3 linked regions of the Robertmurraya sp. FSL R5-0851 genome follow. Each later gene encodes a partner of the first gene's protein in a complex. Links are inferred from orthologs where the notes say so. Each region holds a gene or a part of one and is shown on either strand. Other genes may lie near its edges. The genes, in order: secY, secA and secG.

Evidence for each region.
Region 2: the proteins of secY (region 1) and secA are in contact, whole or in part, in a crystal structure (PDB 3DIN), measured with the Thermotoga maritima proteins. The link is inferred for Robertmurraya sp. FSL R5-0851 from one-to-one orthologs. Residues at the interface, in WP_004081795.1 of Thermotoga maritima: Glu108, Gly109, Glu110, Glu111, Ala236, Glu237, Arg238, Arg239, Ile240, Thr241, Ile242, Gln243, Tyr244, Ala245, Arg246, Arg247, Val248, Thr249, Gly250, Arg251, Arg252, Val253, Tyr254, Gly256, Ala257, Ser258, Thr259, Tyr260, Leu261, Pro262; in WP_004082002.1 of Thermotoga maritima: Glu261, Ala262, Arg263, Lys300, Ala301, Arg302, Thr303, Ile304, Ile305, Leu323, Tyr324, Asp325, Pro326, Val329, Ser330, Tyr333, Ile336, Lys340, Phe345, Val349, Glu363, Phe364, Tyr374, Ser375, Gly376, Gly377, Glu393, Ile395, Thr482, Ser483.
Region 3: secY (region 1) and secG share a complex: the UniProt entries of both Escherichia coli proteins name them as parts of the sec protein translocase complex. The link is inferred for Robertmurraya sp. FSL R5-0851 from one-to-one orthologs.

Annotation. Positions count from the first base shown.
Region 1 is NZ_JBBOOE010000001.1:146,258-149,832, reverse strand. Bases 605-3,575 are described here. They hold secY (preprotein translocase subunit SecY), read right to left. Parts: upstream 2,751-3,575; coding sequence 1,458-2,750; downstream 605-1,457. Other genes in these bases: rpsE (30S ribosomal protein S5), read right to left, coding at 3,422-3,575; rpmD (50S ribosomal protein L30), read right to left, coding at 3,225-3,407; rplO (50S ribosomal protein L15), read right to left, coding at 2,750-3,190; MKX65_RS00820 (adenylate kinase), read right to left, coding at 749-1,399; map (type I methionyl aminopeptidase), read right to left, coding at 605-748. Outside these bases: more of map, read right to left, coding at 2-604. UniProt on the Escherichia coli protein: The central subunit of the protein translocation channel SecYEG. Consists of two halves formed by TMs 1-5 and 6-10.
Region 2 is NZ_JBBOOE010000001.1:4,242,159-4,253,942, forward strand. Bases 4,247-7,366 are described here. They hold secA (preprotein translocase subunit SecA), read right to left. Parts: upstream 7,005-7,366; coding sequence 4,488-7,004; downstream 4,247-4,487. Other genes in these bases: MKX65_RS21780 (SEC-C metal-binding domain-containing protein), read right to left, coding at 7,194-7,366. Also shown: MKX65_RS21755 (YitT family protein), read right to left, coding at 1-388; MKX65_RS21760 (hypothetical protein), read right to left, coding at 750-1,091; MKX65_RS21765 (glycine betaine uptake BCCT transporter), read left to right, coding at 1,299-2,852; more of MKX65_RS21780, read right to left, coding at 7,367-8,282; MKX65_RS21785 (DUF1028 domain-containing protein), read right to left, coding at 8,820-9,656; MKX65_RS21790 (chromate transporter), read right to left, coding at 9,758-10,288; MKX65_RS21795 (chromate transporter), read right to left, coding at 10,285-10,854; MKX65_RS21800 (BMP family lipoprotein), read left to right, coding at 11,031-11,784. UniProt on the Escherichia coli protein: Required for protein export, interacts with the SecYEG preprotein conducting channel.
Region 3 is NZ_JBBOOE010000001.1:4,114,810-4,126,163, forward strand. What follows is about bases 5,384-8,073. They hold secG (preprotein translocase subunit SecG), read right to left. Parts: upstream 6,999-8,073; coding sequence 6,768-6,998; downstream 5,384-6,767. Other genes in these bases: rnr (ribonuclease R), read right to left, coding at 5,384-5,861; MKX65_RS21170 (alpha/beta hydrolase), read right to left, coding at 5,881-6,627; MKX65_RS21180 (nuclease-related domain-containing protein), read left to right, coding at 7,145-8,073. In the rest of the region: MKX65_RS21140 (cupredoxin domain-containing protein), read right to left, coding at 1,088-1,471; MKX65_RS21145 (LAGLIDADG family homing endonuclease), read left to right, coding at 1,709-2,116; MKX65_RS21150 (hypothetical protein), read left to right, coding at 2,164-2,334; SsrA-binding protein SmpB, read right to left, coding at 2,943-3,407; more of rnr, read right to left, coding at 3,507-5,383; more of MKX65_RS21180, read left to right, coding at 8,074-8,134; eno (phosphopyruvate hydratase), read right to left, coding at 8,334-9,629; gpmI (2,3-bisphosphoglycerate-independent phosphoglycerate mutase), read right to left, coding at 9,873-11,354. UniProt on the Escherichia coli protein: Subunit of the protein translocation channel SecYEG. Overexpression of some hybrid proteins has been thought to jam the protein secretion apparatus resulting in cell death; while this may be true it also results in FtsH-mediated degradation of SecY.

The sequences.
Region 1 (3,575 bases):
GTTAAGCTTTTGTAAGAATTTCAAAACCCGTTTCAGTGATCGCAATGGTATGTTCAAAGTGAGCACACCTACGCCCATCAACTGTAACAACGGTCCAATCGTCAGCTAAGGTCTTAACATAACGACTTCCTGCATTCACCATCGGCTCAACCGCTAGTACCATCCCAGGTTTTAAACGCGGGCCTTTATTAGGTGGACCATAATGGGGAATTTGTGGATCCTCATGTAAGTCTTGCCCTATTCCGTGCCCTACATACTCGCGTACAACTGAAAACCCGTTTGCTTCCACATAAGTTTGAATCGCGTGGGAGATGTTCGACAGACGATCACCTGGCTTAGCTTCATAAAGTCCCTTGTATAAGGATTCCTCCGTAACATCTAATAGACGCTGTGTCTCCTCATCAATGGAACCTACGGCATAAGTCCAAGCTGAATCACCATGATAGCCATTATACTCAGCACCGATATCAATACTGATAATATCACCGTTGTTCAATACACAATTTCCAGGAATTCCATGCACGAGTTCTTCATTTACAGAAGCACAGATGCTACCTGTAAAGCCGTTATAGCCTTTAAAGGAAGGAATTGCATTATGCTTTCTTATAAAAGCTTCAGCAACTTTATCCAGCTCCTTCGTAGTTATACCGGGAACGATATGCTTTTTTAACTCCTGGTGCGTAAGTGCAACGATGCGACCAGCTTCACGCATTATTTCAATCTCACGCGGAGTCTTGCAAATAATCATTTACGCAAGCTCCCGAAGAAGGCTGTCAATATCTTTGAATACATCATTAATATCTTGTTGACCATTAATATTTTTTAGGTAACCTTTTGTTTCATAGAAATGAAGCAAAGGTTCTGACTGTTGAATGTTCACTTCTAATCGGTTATGAACCGTTTCTTCGTTATCATCTGCACGCTGATAAAGCTCTCCACCACAACGGTCACAAGTTCCATCCTTTGCAGGAGGATTGAAAACCAAGTGATAAGTAGCTCCACATTCTTTACAAATACGACGACCAGTTAAACGTTCCATCAGAATATTGTGGTCTACATCAATATTTAAACAGTAGTCAATTTTCTTATCTAATTCAGTAAGCATATTCTCTAGCGCTTCTGCCTGAGCAACAGTTCTAGGAAAACCATCAAGTAAGAATCCTTTTTGACAGTCATCTTTACTTAATCTCTCACGAACAATACCAATTGTTACTTCATCTGGAACAAGTGCACCTTGATCCATGAAAGATTTAGCTTTTAACCCTAGTTCTGTTCCTTCCTTCATAGCAGCACGGAACATATCTCCTGTCGAGATATGAGGGATAGAATATTTTTCAACGATTTTTTCAGCTTGAGTGCCTTTTCCCGCACCTGGCAGCCCCATCAAAACTAAATTCACTCTGGCTCCCCCTCAGTCTCTAAAACGGTGTTTGGGAACATTAGTCCCCAAATCCGAATTATTTTATAAAACCTTTATAGTGACGCTTAACAAGCTGAGCTTCAAGCTGTTTCATTGTTTCAAGTGCAACCCCGATAACGATGAGCAAGCTCGTTCCACCAATTTGAGCAGATTCCGGAAGACCCGCAAACTTTACAAAAAAGACTGGAAGAATGGCAATGGCTGATAAGAACAGCGCACCAACAAATGTTAAGCGATATAATACGCGAGTTAAAAATTCTTGAGTGTTCTTACCTGGACGAATTCCAGGAATATACCCACCTTGCTTCTTCAAGTTCTCAGCCACTTGTTCTGGGTTTACTTGAATGAATGCATAGAAATATGTGAACGCAATAATTAGCGCACAATAGATGACCATTCCAATTGGATGTGTATAATCAAAAATTCGTTCAATCCAAATTGTTACGCTATTTTGCTCAAAGAACTGTGCAATCGTTCTAGGAGTAATAATAAACGAAACTGCAAAGATAACAGGGATAACACCAGCAGCATTTACCTTTAAAGGTAAGTGAGTGGATTGTCCAGCAGGCGAAGAACCAGCAGTCATTTTCTTTGCATATTGAATTGGGATTTTACGTAAAGCTTGTTGAATAAAAATGGTTCCAACAATAATCGCAATTACAGCTAAAACGATCAACAGAACTGTTACGATATTTAAGAAAAGCTGATCCCCAGCATCTTGAAACTGCTGTGCATATATTTGGTTAGCTATATTCGGAATGCTAGCAACGATACCAGCAAAGATGATAATCGAAATACCATTTCCGACTCCTTTTGAAGTGATTTGTTCACCTAACCATAAAAGGAAAGCCGTTCCGCCTGTTAATACAGTAGCAATTAAAAAATAGGTTCCAATACCAGGCTTTTCAATTAATAATCCACCAGCAAGATTATTAAAACCATAGGACATTCCGAACGCTTGGATGAATCCAAGTACGATCGTAAAGTAGCGAGTAAACTGAGCAAGCTTACGACGACCTACATCTCCTTGCTTTGACCATTCCGTAAACTTCGGTACTACATCCATCTGTAAAAGTTGAATGATAATAGACGCTGTAATATACGGCATGATACCCATGGCAAGGATGGAGAAGTTGCTAAGCGCTCCACCGCCAAATGTATTCAAAACTCCAAATACACTAAGTTGATCTTGTGCTTTTAAAATATCGGTATTTACATGTGGAACAGGAATAAATGTCCCGATTCTAAATACAATCAACATTAAAAGGGTGAATATGATTTTTCGTCTTATATCACCCACGCGCATAAAATTGGAGATTGTCTGAAACATTAAATCACCTCAGTTTGACCGCCGGCAGCTTCGATAGCTTCCTTTGCAGCAGAGGAGAATTTATGAGCTTTTACAGTAAGCTTTTTCTCAACATTGCCTTTAGCAAGAATCTTGATTCCTGCTTTTTCACTGCTAACCACACCAGTTTCAATAAGAAGTTCTGGAGTAACTTCAGTTCCGTCTTCGAAACGGTTAAGTGCATCAAGGTTTACAATAGCGTATTCCTTGCGGTTAATGTTGGTAAATCCACGTTTAGGTAAACGTTGGAATAAAGGTGTTTGACCACCCTCGAAGCCAGGGCGTACACCGCCACCAGAACGAGCGTTTTGACCTTTATGACCTTTACCAGCAGTTTTACCTTGCCCAGAACCGATACCACGTCCAAGACGCTTGCGCTCACGACGAGAACCTTCTGCAGGTTTTAATTCATGAAGTTTCATATTGGCACCTCCTTATTAAAAGAAAAAAATCGATTTATTTTTCTACAACTGTTACAAGGTGGGCAACTTTATTGATCATACCGCGAATAGCAGCATTATCTTGTTGCTCAACAGTTTGGTGAATTTTACGTAAACCAAGTGCTTTAACAGTTTCTTTTTGATCTTGTGGACGACCAATCACACTGCGAGTGAGGGTAATTTCTAATTTATTAGCCATTATTTTTCCCTCCCTTAACCTAACAGTTCTTCTACTGATTTTCCACGCAATTTAGCTACGTCTTCAGCACGTTTTAGTTGTTTTAAACCGTCCAAAGTTGCACGAACCATGTTAATTGGTGTGTTAGTACCTAAAGATTTTGATAAGATATCAGCTACACCAGCTAAT
Region 2 (11,784 bases), 4.1 Mb from region 1 along the record:
TTCCTAAGCCGAGACCCACTCCAATTCCTCCAAACAGGGCTCCAAGAAGAGGATCATTCGTCCACGGTTCATATTCATTCGTAAAAAACACAACCAATGGCAGAAAGATCGTTCCTACGAGCGTTTTTACACCAAAATTCTTCCCTAGTAAAAGAACACCAGCAATAAATAAAGGAATATTAAAAGTCCACTGTACAATAGCTGGTTCAAATCCAAATAGAGAATACAGAATGGTGGATATCCCACTTACACCACCAGAGGCGATTTGATTGGGTAATAAAAATAAGTTAAAGGCAATTGCCACAATAGCTGATCCGATGAGTACATATATGTATTCTAAAAATACTTCTATCTTCGGATGAACTCCAGATGTCTTTTTTCGATTCATTAACCGCGTCTCCTTTACCAACCTCTTTTTCAAAGGCTCTTTTCTAAAACATTGTTGCTATATACACACTTTTTAGGAAATTAACTATTTGTTTAAACAGCCAATCAGTATATTACATCCTTAGAAAAGAGCTACTCTCCAAATAGACCAATAAGCCCAGCGTTATGCAGGAAAAATCCGGCATTTGGGTTTTTTCCAAAACAACAAACTTTACGAAAACAACCTTATAAATAACTAGGCGAGTATAGCATGGAGGAAAAAGGTTGTAAATGCCACTGTACCAACGTGTTAAAGGGTTAAAAGCCCTTCTTATTTAATATGAAACAAAATAAGACCGGGCATTCACAAATGCTCGGTCTTATTACTGTTTATTTACGATTCCAACCGCGATCGTTTCAAGAAACGGACGAACGTTCGTGGATCGATTTTTGGCATATCGAATCATCATAATCACGTCGTGAAGTTCTTGTGGAGTTAAAAGTTCAATCGACCACTCCACGAATTCCTCATTGGAGATGGTATAGTTTTCAGTCGGTACTTTGATTTGTTTATATGTACGTAGTTCATCACGTAAAAGTCGTTTGTAATATTCATATTTCAGCTCCACCAGTTCATCCTCTTTGCGGAGTTTTTCGGTAAGATAGAGCATTGATTGCTCGCTAATCATAACTATTTCTTTCACCTCTGTCCAGCACGTTCGCATTCCCTACATAATGATAAACAAAAAACTAGCGTTGTGCAAAAAATTCTTATACTTTCTCTATTATTTTTGAAAACCCTTTATCCTTCAAGGGCATTTCGTATTAATTTCACTGCTTTTTTTCCAGCCATTCCTAATTCCTTGACAAACGCATGAATTAATAGAAAGATTGTATACTAAATGTGAATGAACCAAGGGAAGGATGATTTTGTGAAAGAGAAAAAACTCGGTTCGGTATTTTACATATCGGTTGTTATTATAAGTTTATTTGTTTTATGGGGATTATTCGCGCCAGAAAACTTAGCAGAGTCAGCAAATGCCGCCCTCGCCTTTACAACGGGGACTTTTGGATGGTTTTATCTATTAGCCGCCTTTATCTTTTTAGTCTTTGCAACGTACTTAGCATTTGGACCTTATGGAAAAATCAAGCTCGGGAAGGATGATGATGAGCCCGAATTCTCGTACTTTTCATGGTTCGCAATGCTTTTTTCTGCAGGTATGGGAATTGGATTAGTATTTTGGGGAGTAGCTGAACCCATCACTCATTATATCGATCCCCCGCTTGATTTGGCTGAAGGTCAAACACCAGAAGCAGCTCGCTATTCATTACGATACTCATTTTTCCACTGGGGGCTCCATCCCTGGGCGATTTATTGCGTCATTGCCCTTGGACTTGCCTATTCACAGTTTAGAAAAGGAGAATCTGGCCTAATCAGTTCAACCTTTCGTCCTTTGCTTGGAAAAAGGGTCGAGGGACCGATTGGAAAAGGAATTGATACATTTGCTACAATCGCAACCACATTTGGTGTTGCGACTTCACTAGGATTAGGGACATTGCAAATTAACAGCGGTCTTTCCCATGTGATTGGAATTCCAAACACCATTGGGGTTCAACTATTAATTATCCTTATTGTTACCATCCTTTATATGGTTTCTGCTACCACAGGGCTTGATAAAGGAATTCGTTACTTGAGCAATTTGAACCTAGGATTGGCAGTCGGACTCTTACTATTTGTCATTGTGACTGGACCAACCTCGTTTATCTTTGATGCCTTAACCACGACGATTGGTGGCTATTTAGGAAATCTCGTTCAAATGAGCTTCCGTTTATCCCCCTTTACACAAGGAACATGGGTTGGCGCATGGACCCTGTTTTACTGGGCATGGTGGATTTCATGGGCACCATTTGTTGGAACCTTTATCGCTCGTGTGTCTAAAGGTAGAACCATTAAGGAGTTTGTCCTAGGAGTCTTGCTTGTTCCAACCTTATTCGGTACGATTTGGTTTTCAGCTTTTGGAGGCTCCGCTCTTTTCTTTGAGCTTTTTGAAAATAGAGGAATCGTTGATGCGGTGAGCAATGACGTAACAACTGCCCTTTTTATCACGCTAGAGCAGTTCCCACTTGGAACCATTTTAGCAGGCTTAGGGACATTGTTAATTATTACGTTCTTCATTACCTCTGCTGATTCCGCAACATTAGTGCTCGGAATGCTGACATCCAAAGGGGTGTTGAATCCCGCGAATTCAACTAAAATCATCTGGGGTGTACTGCAATCAAGCATTGCTGCGGTGCTATTATGGAGTGGCGGATTGAATGGACTTCAAACGGCTTCGATCGTGGCCGCTCTACCATTTGCCGTGATTATGGTGTTGATGGTCGTATCTTTGAGTATGTCATTAAATGAGGAAGTAAAAGAGCAGAAGAAGATTGAAAAGCGTCGAAATAAAAAATTAGACCAGCTTTTAAAAGAAAGTGATTTGTAGAGAAAAAGCCTTCTAAGCGTTGATACTTAGAAGGCTCTCCTATTTTATAAACTTAATTTTGATCGCAAATACGCATTGATGAAAATGTCGAGATCTCCGTCCATTACCGCTTGCACATTGCCTGTCTCCGTGCTCGTACGGTGATCTTTTACCATGGAGTACGGGTGGAACACGTAGGAACGAATTTGTGAACCCCAACCAATTTCCTTTTGCTCGCCACGGATTTCTAGAAGCTCAGCTTCTTGCTCTTCAATCTTTTTCTGATACAACTTCGCTTGAAGCATCTTCATCGCTCGTTCACGGTTTTTAATCTGCGAACGCTCAGTTTGACACGTCACTACAACATTGGTCGGAAGGTGGGTAATACGAACGGCAGAGTCCGTCGTATTAATATGCTGACCACCAGCACCACTCGCACGGTACGTATCGATTTTCAGATCTTCTGTACGGATGTCGATTTCGATTTCATCATTGAATTCTGGCATCACTTCACAAGAAACGAAGGAAGTATGACGGCGACCCGATGAATCAAACGGCGAAATACGCACTAGACGGTGTACCCCTTTTTCTGCTTTTAAGTAACCGTAGGCATTATGGCCTTTGATCGCAAGAGTCACACTTTTAATTCCGGCTTCGTCACCTGGTAGATAATCAAGCGTCTCCACCTTGAAGCCCTTCTTCTCAGCCCAGCGAGTATACATACGAAGTAGCATCGAACCCCAGTCTTGAGACTCGGTTCCACCTGCACCTGGATGTAACTCAAGGATGGCGTTGTTTTTGTCGTATTCTTCGCTTAATAAAAGTTGAAGTTCGAATTGAGCAAGGCGCTCCGAGAATTCCTTCAATTCGGTTGCCAGGTCGTTTTGCATTTCTTCATCTGCTTCTTCACGAACAAGTTCATACGTAAGATCTAAGTTTTCGTACACTTCGTACAGGTCATGAAATTCATGTACCTGATCCTTTAATGCATTGGATTCAGAAATAACCGCCTGTGCGGCTTGCTGGTCATTCCAAAATTCGGGTTGAAGCATGACATCATCAAGCTCCGCGATTCGTGCTTCTTTGTTTTCTAAGTCAAAGAGACCCCCTAAAGTCCGCTAATTTCTTAGCTGTTTTTTCAAGCTCGTTACGGATATCCGCTAATTCCATGATTGTTGCCACCTCTATAAGAATTTTAATATGGTCGTTTTCCATAAAAAGAGGACGGTAGATTCAGTTGCTACCGACCCTCTATTTTATTATGTTTGTTGGGATTGGATTGTGATTTGTGTTGTATATCTGTGTTTTTTGGAAATCGGATGTCTAAAGATCGACTTAGTTCACTCATTCTACTAGTTTCTGGGAATCACATGTCCTAAAGGCTAACTTAGTTCACTCATTCCACTAGTTTTTGGAAATCAGATGTCCTAAAGGTCAACTTAGTTCATGGATTCCACTAGTTTCTGGAAATCAGTGTTCTTAAGCCTACTTAGTTGACACATATTTTGTGATAATCGCAAGTAATTTTGGAGAATTGCAAACAAATCTTCAGAATCGAAACTTTCTCTCCCCAAAATTACTGCAAACTCACTAAAAGGCGCCCATTTTTATCCTAAAATCACCTTAATGCCAAAATTCCAGCCACTTTTAATGCCTCTAGTCTAAGCTTCCGCAGCAGTTTTTATACTTTTTGCCGCTTCCACAGATACATGGGTCGTTACGGCCGACATCCATTGCCTTGGTTACGGGCTTTTTCTTGACTGCTTTTTCGCCGTCTTCCTTCGGGTTTACTGCTTGGCCCTTGGCAACCTCTTGACGCTCTAGGTTGTTTCGGATTTCTGCCTTCATAACGTACTTCGCTACATCCTCTTCGATGGCTGCGATCATGCTTTCGAACATCGCAAAGCCTTCGTGGTTGTATTCGCGAAGTGGGTCGATCTGACCGTACGCACGTAAGTGAATTCCTTGACGAAGCTGATCCATGGCATCGATATGGTCAATCCACTTCGAGTCAACGGCACGAAGCACAACCACTTTTTCGAATTCACGCATTTGCTCGAATGAAAGCTGCTCTTCTTTTTCGTCGTAGCGCTCCTTCACTTTTGCAAGAATTAATTCTGTCATAGCCTCTGGCTCTTTGCCTCGTAGGTCTTCCACCGTTACGTCACCTTCGTGAAGAAGATTTCCGTTCACGTAGTCAATGATGCCTTGCAGGTTCCACTTATCACGATCCTCAAAGCTTGGTGTATGAACTTCAACGCTACGGCTAACAACCGTTTCGATCATTCTCTCCACGATTCCACGCAGATTCTCAGACTCAAGTACTTCATTTCTTTGCGTGTATAAAATTTCACGTTGCTGACGAAGAACATCGTCATAAGATAGAAGCTGCTTACGTGCATCGAAGTTGTTTCCTTCTACACGTTTTTGTGCCGATTCAACAGCTCTGGATACCATTTTACTTTGGATCGGCTGTGAATCGTCCATGCCAAGACGTGTCATCATCGCCTTCATATTGTCAGAACCGAATCGGCGCATCAGCTCGTCTTCCATAGAAAGATAGAACTGTGTGACCCCTGGATCTCCTTGACGACCCGAACGTCCACGAAGCTGGTTATCAATCCGACGGCTCTCATGGCGCTCCGTACCAATAACGGCTAATCCGCCAACCTCTTTTACCCCTTCACCAAGCTTGATATCCGTACCACGACCAGCCATGTTGGTAGCGATCGTTACCGCACCCTTATGACCTGCTTCAGCAATGATTTCTGCCTCGCGCCCGTGGTTCTTCGCGTTTAACACATTATGGCGAATACCTTTTTTCGTTAGGTATTTGGAGATTAATTCAGATGTTTCAATCGCAACGGTACCCACTAGAACGGGTTGGCCCTTGCTGTTACGCTCAGCAATATCTTCTACAACCGCACGGAATTTCCCGTCCATCGTTGCGTAGATTAAATCGGCACGGTCATCACGAGCAATCGGACGATTTGTTGGAATCACAATAACATTCATATTATAAATATTACGGAATTCCTCTTCCTCTGTTTTCGCTGTACCCGTCATTCCTGACAATTTTTCATACATACGGAAATAGTTCTGGAACGTAATCGTTGCGAGCGTCATGCTCTCGTTTTGAACCTCAAGACCTTCCTTCGCTTCAATCGCTTGGTGAAGACCATCGCTATAACGACGTCCCTTCATCAGACGACCTGTAAACTGGTCAACAATCACGATTTCGCCGTCCTGCACCACATAGTCCACATCTAAATGCATACTTGCGTGTGCCTTCAGCGCTTGTCCGATATGATGGTTCAACGCTACGTGACGAATGTCGAATAAGTTCTCGATGCCAAACGCGCGCTCTGCTCTATTGATTCCGTCTTCCGTCAGCTGAACACCCTTGGTCTTTTCGTCGTACGTGAAGTCTTCTTCTTTTTTCAGCGTACGAACGAATGCATTCGCTTGGATATAAAGAGCCGTCGACTTTTGAGCTGAACCAGAAATGATCAATGGTGTACGTGCTTCGTCAATTAAGATCGAATCCACTTCGTCAATAACCGCGTAGTAAAGCGGACGCTGTACTTTTTGCTCTTTGTACAGAACCATGTTATCGCGAAGATAATCGAAGCCAAGTTCATTGTTCGTAGAATATGTTATATCACAAGCATACGCAGCTTGCTTTTCTTCTTTTGAAAGGCCGTTTGTGTTTAAACCTACTGTTAAGCCTAAGAACGTATAAAGCTGACCCATTTCTGTCGCGTCACGGCTTGCCAAGTATTCGTTCACCGTTACGACGTGAACGCCTCTACCAGATAGGGCGTTTAAGTATACAGGCATGGTAGACGTTAACGTTTTCCCTTCCCCTGTCTTCATCTCGGAAATGTTTCCTTCATGAAGAGACGCGCCCCCCATGAGCTGAACAGGATACGGGTAAAGCCCAAGTACACGCTTGGCTCCTTCGCGCACAACGGCAAACGCTTCAACAAGCAAATCATCCAGTGATTCGCCACCTTGATAGCGAGACTTGAACTCGTCCGTTTTAGCACGAAGCTCGTCATCGCTCAACGCTTCCATTCTTGGTGCCAATTTTTCAATCTCTTCACTCAGTTTGGTTAGGCGTTTTAATTCTCTTTTATTTGGATCAAACACTTTATTTAACATTCCAAGCATTTAGAACGCTCCTTTTTGGTTATGGCTATTATGTATAAATTCGCCAGATTGCTTGGCGAACCCTTCGTCATTCAAATGTTTACCTATTATTTTATCACTTTTGGGTAATCAGTGCCAATAAGAGCGAGAATGTGATACTAATGCTCTTTTCTTAATCTATGGAACAGAGTTTCCGCAGAAAAGAACAACCTACTTTAAATACTCATCCTCTTCTAGTTCAATCTGCAAGTCTTCTAAAATCATCGCACGGAGTTCTCGTAATTCAGGAGTGAGCGTGGTCTTTAAGTCCCTGACAATTCTTCCAAGACTAGCCGCAGAAACGTTCGTCTCTAAGGCAAACTCATTAATCGTCAAATCAACTAATGGATGAACCTCCATCGCCACATACTGAACTGCCGCCACGTACACAGACTTGCTTTTCACCTGCTTTGGCTTGATTTGACAATAACGATTCCAAAGCGCGATTCCCGTTCCGGTTAGTTCTGGTGGTGAACCATAGCTCTTAAACTCTTGGACCAACAACTCGGCAATCACCTTGTGAACAGGGAGTGGCCAATTGAAGTTGTCGATGTTCACTTCGGCTGATAAAAATTGAATTTCGTTCATCACATAAAGGAGCTGATTTTTCAAAAACTCGATGGGGTCATCGTATTTGCTTTCAGCAAACTCCTGCTTAATAAATTCTTCATCCCTTTGATCTGATTCCCCTTCAAGGTCAAAGAATGTCGGGAAAAAGATCCACTCCTCACGATATGGAACGATAAATCCGAAGATGAAGGAGTTTGGCTCAGCAGCTGATGGCTGAAGAAGCTTAATTTGTAGATGCTCATCGGTCAGCGTATCCTTCATTGTTACACTAGTTGGCGTCAGCTCAAGCATTCTCCCTGCAACCGGACGAGGGCTGTGCCAAGAAGCGACGATGTCTCGTAAACTTGCTCTTGTGACTGTTTTATCACGATGATGGATGAAGTCCTGTAAAAACGTCATGTTTTGGTCCACTTGTTTGAAAAGGGCGAACCATACGGTATGAATAAAGCCAAAAAACTCAATTTCCTTTTCATCATCAACAAGTGCAGGAAGGACATACCGATCAAAATCCTCGTCAATTTCATCACCGTACATATAATCCACATCACTGATGACCTTTGCTTGGATTTGCTCAATCTCCCGTTCTATTAATGAGTTAATCGAAATGGCTTCTTTTAAGCCACAACATTTTTTATATTTTTTCCCGCTCCCACATGTACATGGTGCATTTCTATTATATGAAGCTGCCATTCGGTTCTCCTTCTTTATCAAGGCTCTTTTCTTAAACTTTGTTGTTTTGGAGATAAAAAACGCTTAACCTGAGCTACAATACATAGCACACTATACTCCAATGGTAAGAAAAGAGCTTGCATTCTTAATTTCAAGCACAAAATAGCTTGTTTCCACGTTAAAATCGGCTTTTAGATTTTAACAACAATCTATGTGAACATAGCCTTTATCCAAATCTCTTACCCTTTAGTGTAAACGATTATGGAGGAATACAAAAGGGATTGTGGAGAAAATGGGTCGTGTTTTTCTAAGGCTCTTTTCTAAAACATTGTTTCTATAACACACTTTTTAGGAAAGTAACAAATATGTTTCAACAGCCAATCAGAATATTTTCATCCTTAGAAAAGAGCTACTCTCCACATTGTCCAATAAACCCAGCGTTATGCGGGGAAAAATCCGGCTTTTGGGATTTTTCCAAAACAACAAACTTTACGAAAACAGCCTCTTATAAATAAAAAGCACTTCTTGGCTAGGAAGAAGTGCCTACTATTAAAACTATTACTTTTTCATATACTCCAGCACGTCCAAATCAATTTTCCCACGCTCTAACTCACGCGCTTCAAAGTTCTCAGTATGTATATAACGAGTCAGAGCCTTATGTACGCTCTCCTCATCCACATACAATTCCAAATATCCGTGACGTCTTAAACATGCGACCAGCTCTTCTTTCACATGCCCTTCAATCGCAGCCATACGCTCAAGTCTAGGAGGAGCAAAGTATAGCTGCTGCAAACCAAACACGCGAATCAGCTCTTTAATTGGTTCCGGATGATCGTCGACACGAAGATCGATGAAGCGGTCATTGTATCCACCATAACCACCCGCTTCCTTTACTACTAATAGGGCCGCAGATTGCTGACCACGACTGTCACCGCCAGCCTCTTGCCCGGCATTTAATGCGGCAAGCAAGCGTTCTGCCAGGGTGCCACTTGTCTCTTGAAACGTTTTGGCCATCGCTTGTACGGTCTTTTCGTCGACTAAAATATTGCCCTGTGCAGCAAAATGCTCGCCAGTGATTCCACCGGCCCAGTCATAGCATTTTTCACCGGTAAAAGTAGCAGCATTCCCGTTCGCATCGATCACACCAACCTGACGCAGATCCTTGTCCTCATCACGTGAAGTAATGATTTCGATCACCTCTTCCGCTGACTTCCCTTCTGAAAACAACTGTAGTGCCTCTGGACCATAGGCCGTATTCGCGTAAGACTGCGTCGCAACAGCACCTACCCCAGCCTTCGCGAACGGAACCACGGCTCCCACTCCTAAAAACTTCGACTGCACCGCAATTCCCCATTCTTTCTCCTTTGGGTCATAACCTACGATTGAAAACGTCATGTGTCTGCCTCCTTACGTTTCTAATAAGGTCAGTCAGCACATGAAGCAAGCCTTTGTTGCACTAGTAACACCAGCTTGTGGAATGTGCGACTGATCCTGACTTATCCCAAAAATACCCCACCATAAACAAGCGCACCCGCTATCACATAGGCAGGATGAACCTTCAGCCTTTCCATCAACACAAAGGCAATGACACCAATCCCAATGGTTTGCCAAATACCCACTCCTTCATAAGAAGAGAAAAAGAAATCATACGTCATCACCCCTAAGAGGACAGCAATGACTGGTCGCACCAATATGGTAAGTCGCTTTACCTTTGGTGATTCCTTATATTTCATCAATAAACCGAGTAAGGTGACCATCAAAATTAACGACGGTGCCACCGTAGCAAATACAGCAACCACGGCTCCGAAGATACCACCCACTTCATAACCAATATACCCGGCCATTTTCGTCGCAATCGGTCCTGGCAGTGCATTCCCTAACGCGAGCACCTCACTAAATTCATTAACAGACAACCATTCATACCGATCGACCACTTCATTTTCAACCAGTGGAATCGAAGCTGGTCCCCCACCATAACCGAGAATTCCCGGAATAAAAAACGCCAAAAACAATTGCCAATAAATCATGCGGACGTCTTCTCCTTTTCCTTAGACTTCTCAGGATCTTTTTTCAATAATGCACTGAGTAATAAAGCAAAAATAATGATTGCAGGATGTACATTTAAAAATTGAAGCAGCACAAGGCTCACTACAACAAAAAGAAGAGTCCAACCCCAACCGAGACTAGAGCTCGATGATTTTTTTACAAAATCCCAAGTTAATGTTGCGAGCATCACCGCAACGACTGGCACCACGGCCATCGACATCCCTCGCACCCATGGTTCGTCTTTGTAGGTATTTAGTACATTTAGCAAAATAATCATGAAAAAAATACTCGGTAAAATCGAGGCAAAAAGGGCATTTAAAAGTCCTAACACACCACATACACGATACCCAATATAACCAGCCATCTTCGTATTAATTGGCCCTGGCAAGGCATTGGCCAGGGCCAAAATATCGCCAAACTCATCCGAATCCATCCATTTGAATGTATCGACAACTTCCTTTTTCACAAGAGGAATTGATGATGGCCCCCCACCGTAGCCCAGAATTCCTGAGCGGAAGAAGGCGATAAATAACTGTCTGTGCTTCATAACATTCCTCCTAAATTATCAAAATTCAGATAGTTTCATCATACCAAATTTATGTGTTTTCGTTAACCGTTTATTTCGGAATTCGAGATATTCACAAAATCGAAACATTTTACTTAAACTTGTCGAATTTTGTCCGATACATAAGAGGTATGTACAACCTAGAGGAGGACAGCAACATGCTAAAAAGAATATTCTTATTGTTCCTAGTCGTGAACGTTTTAAGCGCATGTTCACTCGGAGCACAGAAAACAAAGACAGAAAAAGAATACAAAATTGGGATTCTTTTATCAGATAGTGGACTTGGAGACGAGTCCTTTAACGATTCGGCGTTCCGCGGCCTAGAACGTGCTCGCGACGAATTTGGAATATTATTTGACTATAAAGAAGCTCCAGACGGGGACTTCGAAGAAAAACTAACCGAACTTGTCGAGGAAGAATATGACCTAATTATCGGTCTTGGTTTCTCTGTTAAGGAAGCGTTGGAGAAAGTGGCAAAGGAACATCCAAATCAGCAATTCATGATTATTGATGAGGTTTCCGAGCTTGAAAATGTCGTATCCCTTACTTTTAAAGAGTATGAAGGAAGCTTCTTAGTAGGAATGGTGGCTGCAATGAAGAGCACCACAGGTAAGATTGGATTTATCGGTGGCTTTGATGTGCCTGTCGTGAATCACTTTAAAGCAGGGTACATACAAGGAGCCAAGTATGTCAATCCGAATGTAGAAGTACTGGTTGAGTATGCAAATTCCTTTGGAGACGCAACACTTGGTGGAGCGATTGCCGAGAAACAAATCGCAGCTGGCGCGGACTTCATCTACCCGGCAGCTGGATTCACTGGTTTCGGTTCACTTCAGACCGCTCAAAAGCTTGGTAAATTGGCTGCTGGCGTGGATTCTGACCAATTTTTCGTAGCAGAAAAAGCCGTTACGA
Region 3 (11,354 bases), 4.0 Mb from region 1 along the record:
ACATCTCTACGCATTTCACCGCTACACGTGGAATTCCACTCTTCTCTCCTGCACTCAAGTCTCCCAGTTTCCAATGACCCTCCCCGGTTGAGCCGGGGGCTTTCACATCAGACTTAAGAGACCACCTGCGCGCGCTTTACGCCCAATAATTCCGGACAACGCTTGCCACCTACGTATTACCGCGGCTGCTGGCACGTAGTTAGCCGTGGCTTTCTGGTTAGGTACCGTCAAGGTACCGGCAGTTACTCCGGTACTTGTTCTTCCCTAACAACAGAGTTTTACGATCCGAAAACCTTCATCACTCACGCGGCGTTGCTCCGTCAGACTTTCGTCCATTGCGGAAGATTCCCTACTGCTGCCTCCCGTAGGAGTCTGGGCCGTGTCTCAGTCCCAGTGTGGCCGATCACCCTCTCAGGTCGGCTACGCATCGTCGCCTTGGTGAGCCGTTACCTCACCAACTAGCTAATGCGCCGCGGGCCCATCTATGAGTGATAGCCGAAACCATCTTTCAGCTTTTCTACATGTGTAGAAAAGAATTATCCGGTATTAGCCCCGGTTTCCCGGAGTTATCCCAGTCTCATAGGCAGGTTGCCCACGTGTTACTCACCCGTCCGCCGCTAATCTTTGGGAGCAAGCTCCCAAAGATCCGCTCGACTTGCATGTATTAGGCACGCCGCCAGCGTTCGTCCTGAGCCAGGATCAAACTCTCCAATAAAGAGTAAGATTAGCTCTTAAAAAGTTAAAACTTAGAATTAACGTTGACGTTTGTTGTTGTCTTGTTCAGTTTTCAAGGTTCAATTAAGCACTTGATCATCTTACTACATCTCTTCACCGTTGTCAACTTCTACGAAAAAATTATTTTAAAAGATATTTTTTTCAAGTCGTTGTCGGCTACATGTATTACTATATCATTTTGATTCGCAGAAGTCAACTTCTGTTTTAAAATTATTTTTTCTTTAGGCTTCATTATTTGAAGCCAAGGATTATATATTACATAATTCTTTTATAAAACACAAGAGGTTAATAACAAAATATTTAACATCGACAATTATCAAATATAAAAGCAAGGCACGAATGGCCCTGCTTATTATTTGACAACTACTTTTCCAACCATACCTTCCTTGACATGGTACCTACATATTAGTTCATATGTACCGGAATCTTTCGGATTTATAGTAATTGTATTTTCTTTTCCCGGCTGGACTTCAACGTCAACTCCGAGTTTTTCTACTGTAAAGGTATGCTCTTTCTTACCCTTGTTTTTCAATATCAAAGTTGTTGTCTTTCCAGTGGGAATTGTAATAACTTCTGGATTAAAGTAATCATCGTTCAACTCGACTTCAATGGTTTTCTCCATTTCCGACGGTTGTGTTACAGTACCGACTTCAGCAAACACACCGAATGACGTTGTCATAAGCAATATCATCGAAAACAAAACGATTAATCCTTTTAACCGCATTTTCACAGACAATCCCTCCTTTCCTAAGAACTATTTTCTTCTAATTTATAAAATATTATCATTTTAAATTTTTTTCCAACTCCCTTCAAATAGATCATTTACACTAACTATGTCTAAGATTATAAATCAACTTCACACAGCACTAGTTTCTTTTAATTATGTAATAAATTGTCCATATTTAATTAGTCCAAACATCTCTATAATCTTATATAATTACAAGGAACAAACGTTCTGTAAGGAGGGAGTTAATTGAAGGAATGGGAAGCTTCATATATAGCTGGAATTATTGATGGTGAGGGTTCAATAAGCCTTACCAGAATGCATAAAGGGGAATTCAGGAGACCATGTATTTCAATTTCCTCTACTGATAAAGAATTATTAATTTACATAAAAAGCTTAACAGATGGAGTAATAAACAATAAAAAAAATTATAATCCTAAAAGACATAAAGACTCCTACACATTAACTATTAAGAAAAAAGAAAAGGTGTTTGAAGTATTGGAAAAAACACACCCCTATTTAAGGGTTAACAAAAAACGTGCACGCGCCATTTGGATTCTAAAATTTTATGATAAAGTTAGTCGAAGAAACGGGAAATATTCACCTACATTATTAAAACAAAAACTACAATTCGAAGAGGAATTTTTTCTGTTGTAGCTTTTAAGACAAAATAAAAACCACCAAATATGTATTTGGTGGAGACGGTGGGACGTGCTATTCCATTCTTTCGAGATGGCACTGACTATATCTTGAACCTGTTAGTTACAGGTTCTTCGGCGTATTATGCAGATCGTAGTTTTGCTCGCTTCACAAGCAGGATGCTGCATCCTAGTACTACCATATTGGCAGCCTATAAGTCGATACACGGCTGTTGAATTACTTCACATACCGCTCGGCATTGCCTTATCGCCACGAGTGCAACTTAGGTTTCACCGATAAAGCCGAATTTTCACTTGCATGTTACCACACAAGGCGACTATGAACTAATCGAACCCACGTCCAAAGATATCGCCACTTAAGCGTCTACGAGTGTAGTCGACATATTCGTATTTCGCTGAGCCATCTGCCTATCGACAGGCGCCCGGTCAGCTAGTCTGGTTGTTCTCTTCCTTCACCCTCAGACGGTGGGATCCGGCGTAGTCCACTTAGAGTGAGTCCCTTACCCTACCACATGGACGATGGAGGGAGGAACAGCTACGCGCTATTAAGCAGCGAAAGCTAAGTTGTTGTTTGTTTTGCCAGTTATAGGCTTTGACGTTTTAACGAGGCCGATCCCCTCGACTCGCAACCTAAGCTCGAACTACCCCTGTCGAATCCGTAACGTCCCCTCAAATAAAAGGTGCGCTATTGGTATTTCACGCTAGCGTACGTTAGGAAAGTCTGAAGGTAAGCTTCAGAGCTAAGATTATGTTTGTCAGTTACCCGACATAAGTTATTATAGCATACTTCTTTATGATTTCAATTGTAAGTTTTTGTAAGAAACTTATTTCTGTCTTTCTCGGAAAGCTCGTTCGATATCACGCTTTGCTTCCTTCTTCTTCAAATCTTCACGCTTATCGTAGTTCTTCTTCCCTTTTCCAAGGCCTATTAAAATCTTTGCATAGCCATTTTTCAAATAAACTTTCAGAGGAACTAGCGCATAGCCCGCTTCCTTCGTTTCGCCTAATAGTTTATCAATTTCTCTCTTATGAAGCAATAACTTACGTTGGCGAAGAGGGTCGTGGTTGTAGCGATTTCCTTGCTCGTACGGGCTTATATGCGCATTTAATAGATAGATTTCTCCATTTTGAATTCTGGCATACGAATCTTTTAAGTTAATACGTCCATTACGAATCGACTTAATTTCCGTTCCTTGGAGAACCATTCCTGCCTCATAAGTTTCTTCTATACAGTAGTCGTGGTTTGCCTTTTTGTTTTGGGCAACGACCTTCCCCATTCCTTTTGGCACGATATTCTCCTCCTTTGGTGCTCGTCTGTTTCTCTATTGTAGCAAAATTCCCCAATAGAGGGAAGAAGAGAGCCATGCTGAATGGCTCTCTCTGTATGTTTATCGCTTTTTCTTTCGCTTCGCTTTAGGAGCATTTTCAAAATGCTTCTTTTTCTTACGGGCAGAGCCAGGGCCAGAACCTGATCCACCACGCGGCTTAGAGCCACCAGATCCGCCTTTTGCGTCCCCAGCACCTGCTTTTCTGCGAGGCTTTTTCTCGGTACTTCCTGTTTTAAATACCCTTGGTGTACGATCGCGATCGACTGGTCGAGCACCCTTCATACCAACAACTTCAAAGTCGATGGAACGCTCGTCTTTATCAACCTTTACGACACGTACGGTAATTTCGTCTCCAATTCGGTAGACCTTCCCGGTACGTTCACCAATCATTGCATAGTGACGCTCATCGAAGCGATAATAATCATCCGTCATATAGCTAACGTGAACTAAACCTTCAATGGTATTCGGCAACTCAACAAACATTCCAAAGTTTGTCACCGAACTAATCATTCCATCGTATTCCTCGCCGATTTTATCCATCATATATTCCGCTTTTTTCAACTCATCTGTTTCACGCTCGGCATCAACCGCACGACGCTCCATCTTGGATGTATGCTCCGCAATGTCTGGTAAGCGAGCATCCCATTTCTCACGCGTTGCTTGATCCAGCTTGCCCTCAATTAGGTACGTTCGAATCAGACGGTGAACAATTAAGTCTGGATAACGACGGATTGGTGACGTAAAGTGCGTATAGAACTCCGTTGATAGTCCAAAGTGACCAAGACTTTCTGGATCGTACTTCGCCTGCTGCATCGAGCGTAGCATGACGGTTGATACAACCATCTCTTCCGGCTTCCCTTGTACTTCTTCAATGATCTCCTGAAGGGCACGCGGGTGAACATCATTGGCTGTTCCTTTCACGATATAGCCAAAGTTTGTGATAAACTCGAAAAACTTACGTAGCTTATCTTCCTTTGGATCCTCGTGGATACGATAAATAAACGGTACATCCAACCAATGGAAATGCTCTGCTACTGTTTCGTTGGCTGCAAGCATGAACTCTTCAATAAGTCGTTCTGCTACCGAACGCTCACGGAGAACCACATCCGTTGGCTTTCCATCTTCTTCGACGAGTACCTTAGCTTCTTTAAAATCAAAATCGATTGCTCCACGCTTCATCCGTTTATTACGAAGGATAGCCGCTAGCTCTTCCATTAACTCGAACATTGGAATTAGTGGCTCGTAGCGCTTCAGGAGCTCTTCGTCTTTATCAGTTAAGATCTTATTCACGTCACTATAGGTCATACGTTCTTTTGTTTTGATTACACTTTGGAAAATCTCGTGATTCACGACTTCTCCCGTCGATGTAATCTCCATTTCACAAGAAAGTGTCAGACGGTTAACTTGCGGATTCAAAGAGCATATTCCGTTTGAGAGGCGGTGCGGAATCATCGGTATTACTCGGTCCACAAGATACACACTCGTCCCTCTATCCGCTGCTTCACGGTCAATCGGAGACTCCTCTGTTACATAATATGTTACATCAGCGATATGTACGCCTAGCTTGTAATTTCCATTAGGAAGCTTTGTAACCGTTACAGCATCGTCCAGGTCTTTTGCATCTGCACCGTCAATAGTAACAATATCTTGGTCTCGAAGATCTCGGCGACCTACAAGATCCTCTTCATCAATTTCATCTGGGGTCTCATTTGCTTGCTTGATCGCTTCTTCCGGAAATGGTCCTGGAAGCCCATGCTTATGAATGACAGAAAGTATATCAACCCCTGGGTCATTTTTATGACCAAGAATTTCAATAACTTCACCTTCTGCACTCTTTCTTCCTTCTGGATACATTGTGAGAAGCACGACAACCTTATGCCCTTCCACTGCCCCTTTTGCAGCAGCTTTAGGAATAAAAATATCACTCGTAAACTTTTTATCATCTGGAATCACAAAGCCAAAATGTTTGCTTTCTGTATAGGTTCCAACCACTTGCTGAATCCCACGCTCGAGAATTCTTACGATCGTTCCTTCTCGTCTCTGACCAGAGGTTTCTGAGTTTACACGTGCTAAGACAGTATCACCGTGCATGGCGTTATTCGTTTCATTTGGAGGGATAAAAATATCATCCATTCCAGGTTCTTCAGGAATAACGAATGCAAATCCCTTCGAATGACCTGTTAATTTTCCTCTTATCAGATTCATTTTGTCTGGTAAGCCGTAACGATTGCTTCTTGTTCGGACAACAAGTCCCTTTTCTTCCATATGTACAAGTGCTTTAACGAAATCTTTAAAATCACCAGAGTCCTGGATCCCAAATGCTTCTTCCAGCTCCTGCACAGTTAGAGGCTTGTAGGCTTCATCCTTCATATAATGAAGAAGTTTATCGACGTGTTGTTTAATACTTTCGTCCATAGTAAACCCTCCTTTTCATTTATTCTTCCCAATTTAAACTTTCTAAAAACTGAAAAACGTCCTCGTGAAGCTGTTCCTTTTCTTTATCCAGTGTGATGACGTGTCCAGATTCTTCATACCATTTAATAGATTTTTCATCAGATTCAATACCATTGTAAATAATATTCGCACTGTCTGTATTAATCATATGATCATGTCGAGCTTGAACCACAAAGGTTGGAGCGTAAATATGGTCTACATGATCACGAACATCAGCTATTAAGTTTTGCAGTGCCTTTAACGTATTCATAGGTGTCTTTTTAAAATCATCCATCTCTGCTTCGACTTGCTCGGCTGATTTTCCTTCTCGTTTTTTGAATTCACGAGCGTAATCAAGAATTCCCTCATACATGATTTCTTCACTTTTTATGTACATTGGTGCACACATTGGAACAATTCCCTTAATAGGTACAGTGTAACCCAATTTCAGCGAAAATACGCCACCTAGAGAAAGTCCAGCCACTGCAATTTCCTTATGTCCCTTATTTTTAAGATATTCATACGCCTCGGTCACATCTTGCCACCAGTCTTCTGGTCCTGTATGGACAAGCTCTTCCGGTGGAACACCATGTCCTTTATAGTGCGGGGCATGACAGGTGTAGCCTCTTTTTTCTAAAAAACGACCTAGCATTCGAACGTCAGCACTGTTACCCGTAAAACCGTGTAGAAGAAGTACCGCTCGTGGTCCCCCCTCAAAAGTAAATGGCTTTGGCATAGCAATTTTCATATGTAAAACTCCTTTAAACTGTTCGTATCTATTTAGTTATTGTAATCATAGTTTGCAACGACAATCCAATGATATGTTTGAACTTTTCACAACACCACAAAAAAAAACCTGACCCCGAAAGTGGCCAGGTTTGTAGACTCTTATAAAACGTACGCTAGTAAGATCGTTAAGATAAAGAAAAATACCGACAGAACGATCGTCGCACGGTGGAGGTAAAGGTCAAGTCCACGTGCCTTTTGCTTCCCGAATAACTGTTCCGCTCCACCCGAGATAGCACCAGAAAGACCTGTACTTTTTCCAGACTGAAGAAGCACAACCACAATCAAAGCGATCGAAACGACCACAAGTAATACAGTAACTAATGTTTCCATAAAAAGTCCACCTCCTAAAACGCACATTGCAGTACTTTAAATGTACCATAACCAGCTTTGATAAACAATAGTTTTCCTTTTGGGAGGAAGTGACGGGGGGTGAGGAGAAAAGATAGAGTAGATTATTTTGATTGGAGTGATTAGTTTTGATTGTTAAAAAGTTTGAAATGTCATTGGAAATTCTTAAGTTGAAATCCTTAGGAAAAAGGATAGGTTCTAGTCATGCAGTAAACTCAGAGGTAAAAAGCGAATTATCCAAAAGACTTGCCGGACATAAGGGCGAACAATCCCTCTTGTATTACCTACGTCAACTCCCCGAAAAAGAGCACTTTATTTTCCACAACCTTCGACTTCAAGAAAGAGATTATTACTTTCAGATTGATTTCCTTATTCTAACTACTAGATTTGCATTGATACTTGAAACAAAAAATATTATGGGTACGTTATTTTTCGATTCTGGCTTTGGGCAGTTAATCCGGATGAAAGATGGTGAAGAGGATGGGTTTCAAGATCCTTTAACACAAGCAAGGAGACAGCAAGGCATGTTGGGTAAATGGCTGTTGAAGTATGGAGGTGTACGTGTACCTATTGAGTATTTTGTAGTTGTGAGCAATCCTTCATCCATTATACGTACCGATCCAGGGAAGGCACATTTGTTTAAGCGTGTGATTCATGGGGATAAATTGCCTGAAAGGATTAATGGCTTGGGTAGCAAATTTAAATTGGATGTTTTGGATCAGCGTGGAGTTAAAAGAGTCTGTAAACTACTTTTGAAGAGTCATCGTCCCGCTGAATATGATGCACTTGGTCGATTTGGGTTATCTCCTTCTGATATTTCTATTGGGGTGCAATGCGGTGCTTGTGGGAAATTGCGGATGGAGCGTGTGTATGGGAAGTGGTATTGTGCAGATTGCGGCAATAATGACGCGAATGCACATATGTCTGCACTGAAGGACTACTTTTATTTAATAAAACTGACGATAACGAACCAGGAATTTCGGGATTTTATGTTGTTGGAGTCACCGGATGTGGCTAAGCGTCTATTAAACGAGTTAAATCTAGGCTATTCCGGATCAAATAAGGGAAGAATCTATTATCCAAAAGCCAGCGTAGAGGATATATCAGCGAGTTTATAAATATATCGGCGACTTCTTCAACTATATCAGCGAGTTTTTGAATATATCGGCGTCTTTCACCAATATATCAGCGACCTCCACGCTTAATTGCCCACCAGCCACCCACAAAAACCCAAAAACCCGCCCTCCCAAAGGGAGAGACGGGTCCCACAATACAAAAAGCGGGCCCAATAAAAAGGCCCGCCCTCTCCAACTTGAATTACTTCTTCAAGTTATAAAGTGATTTCATTCCATCGTATACAGCTAGTTCGCCAAGCTCGTCTTCGATGCGAAGAAGTTGGTTGTACTTAGCAATACGGTCTGTACGGCTCATAGAACCAGTTTTGATTTGGCCAGCGTTTGTTGCAACTGCGATGTCAGCAATTGTAGCATCTTCAGTTTCACCAGAACGGTGAGAAACAACAGCTGTGTAACCAGCGCGCTTCGCCATTTCGATTGCTTCAAATGTTTCAGTAAGTGTACCGATTTGGTTAACCTTGATAAGAATTGAGTTAGCAATTCCTTTTTCAATACCTTCAGCAAGCTTCTTTGTGTTTGTAACGAATAGGTCGTCACCAACTAATTGAACGCGGTCACCGATGCGCTCAGTTAATAGCTTGTGGCCTTCCCAGTCGTTTTCGTCTAAACCATCTTCGATTGAGATGATTGGGAATTCGTTAACTAATTCTTCGTAGAAGTTAACCATCGCTTCAGAAGATAAACCAGTGCGGCCTTCTCCAGCTAGGTCATATTGCTTTGTTTCTTTGTTGAAGAACTCAGAAGATGCAACGTCCATACCTAAGAAAATGTCTTTTCCAGGCTCATAACCAGCGTTCTTGATTGCTTCCATGATAACTTGTAGAGCTTCACGGTTAGAACCAAGGTTTGGAGCGAATCCACCTTCGTCACCTACAGCTGTGTTAAGACCTTTGTCAGAAAGAACTTTCTTTAATGAATGGAAAATTTCAGCACCCATACGGATTGCTTCTTTGAAAGTAGGAGCTCCTACTGGTAAAATCATGAACTCTTGGAAGTCAACGTTGTTGTCAGCATGTGATCCACCGTTGATGATGTTCATCATTGGAGTTGGAAGTTGCTTCGCGTTGAATCCGCCAAGGTAACGGTATAATGGAAGACCTACAAATTCAGCAGCAGCGTGAGCAACAGCCATAGAAACACCTAGGATTGCGTTAGCTCCTAACTTACCTTTGTTTTCAGTTCCGTCTAATTGGATCATTGTGCGGTCGATTCCAACTTGGTCAGTTACGTCCATACCAATGATTTCTTCAGCGATGATGTTGTTTACATTATCTACCGCTTTTTGAACACCTTTTCCAAGGTAACGTGACTTGTCGCCGTCACGTAGTTCTACTGCTTCGTGCTCACCAGTTGATGCACCAGATGGAACGATTGCGCGTCCAAATGAACCAGACTCAGTGATTACTTCTACTTCTACAGTTGGGTTTCCGCGAGAATCTAATACTTCACGAGCGTATACATGTTGAATATATGGCATAATAAAATCTCTCCTTATAATAGAAAATTTTAATATTGTATCACGAACAGGTCAATTTCACCTTCCGCAAGCTGTTGTTGCTTTGCAACAAAGGCTTACTTCAGGTGGAAACTGCCCTTATTCCTAATTTGAGATGGTCAGTTTCGTCAAAGACGTAAACTGCCTTTTTATTTTTACAAAATGGTCAGTAACGCTTGCTTCCGCCATGTGCTAGCAGGTCCGGCTTTCACAATCGAAACTAACTTACTTCTTAAATAATGTCTTCCCAGTCATTTCAGCTGGTTGTGCTACGTTTAATAGTTCAAGCATCGTTGGGGCAAGGTCGCCAAGGATTCCGTCTTCACGAAGCTCCACGCCTTCCTTTGTTACGATCACTGGAACGGGGTTAGTGGTGTGAGCAGTCATTGGGTTGCCTTCTAAAGTGACTACTTCATCAGCATTCCCATGATCCGCCGTGATTATCGCTGTTCCTCCTTTTTTAATGATCAGATCAACGACACGACCTAGGCACTCATCCACTGTTTCAATCGCTTTGATTGTCGGTTCTAACATTCCAGAGTGTCCAACCATATCAGGGTTCGCATAGTTCAAGATAATCGCATCGAAGTTGTCTTCCTCGATTTCTTTTACTAATGCGTCTGTTACTTCATACGCACTCATTTCTGGTTGCAAATCGTATGTTGCCACCTTTGGTGAGTTGATCAAGATACGCTTTTCACCAGGGAATTCCGCCTCACGTCCACCGCTCATGAAGAACGTTACGTGTGGGTATTTTTCTGTTTCAGCGATACGAAGCTGTGACAGATTGTTTTGAGATAACACTTCACCGAGTGTGTTATCAAGGTTTGTAGGTTCGAAGGCAACATATCCATCAACCGTTTCACTAAAGTGTGTTAAGCACACGAAGTTTAAGTGTTGTGGATGCTTATCGCCACGGTCGAACGAACGGAAATCTTTATTTGTGAACGTGTTAGAGATTTGGATCGCACGGTCTGGACGGAAGTTATAGAAAATAACTGCGTCGTTATCAGAAATCGTTGCAACCGGCTCTCCATTTTCCTTTTTCAAAACAGATGGAAGAACGAATTCGTCGAAGATTCCGTTGTTGTAAGAGTCTTCTACGACATCCATAGCGTTTGAGTAGGCAGGCCCTTCTCCGTACACCATTGCACGGTAAGATTTTTCTACACGTTCCCAACGCTTGTCACGGTCCATCGAGTAGTAACGACCAGAGATCGTTGCAAACTGACCAACACCGTATTCTTTCATCTTTTCTTCTGCTTGCTTAATAAAGTCAGCAGCAGATTGTGGTGCTACGTCGCGGCCATCTAAGAATGCGTGAACGTATACGTTGTTCACACCTTCCTGAGCAGCTAACTTTAGTAGCGCAAATAAATGCTGAATATGACTGTGAACACCACCATCAGATAATAATCCAAATAGGTGAAGGTTTGTTCCCTTTTCTTTCACGTGATTAATGGCATTTAAAAACGTTTCATTACGTTCAAATTCGCCTTCACGAATGGATACGTTCACACGTGTTAAGCTTTGGTACACAATACGTCCTGCACCGATGTTCAAGTGGCCCACTTCGGAATTACCCATTTGACCTTCAGGTAATCCTACCGCTTCCCCAGAAGCAGTAAGCTGTGCGTGTGGGTAGCTGTTCCAAAAACGATCAAAATTTGGTTTTTTCGATTGTGCAACTGCATTTCCCATACGCTC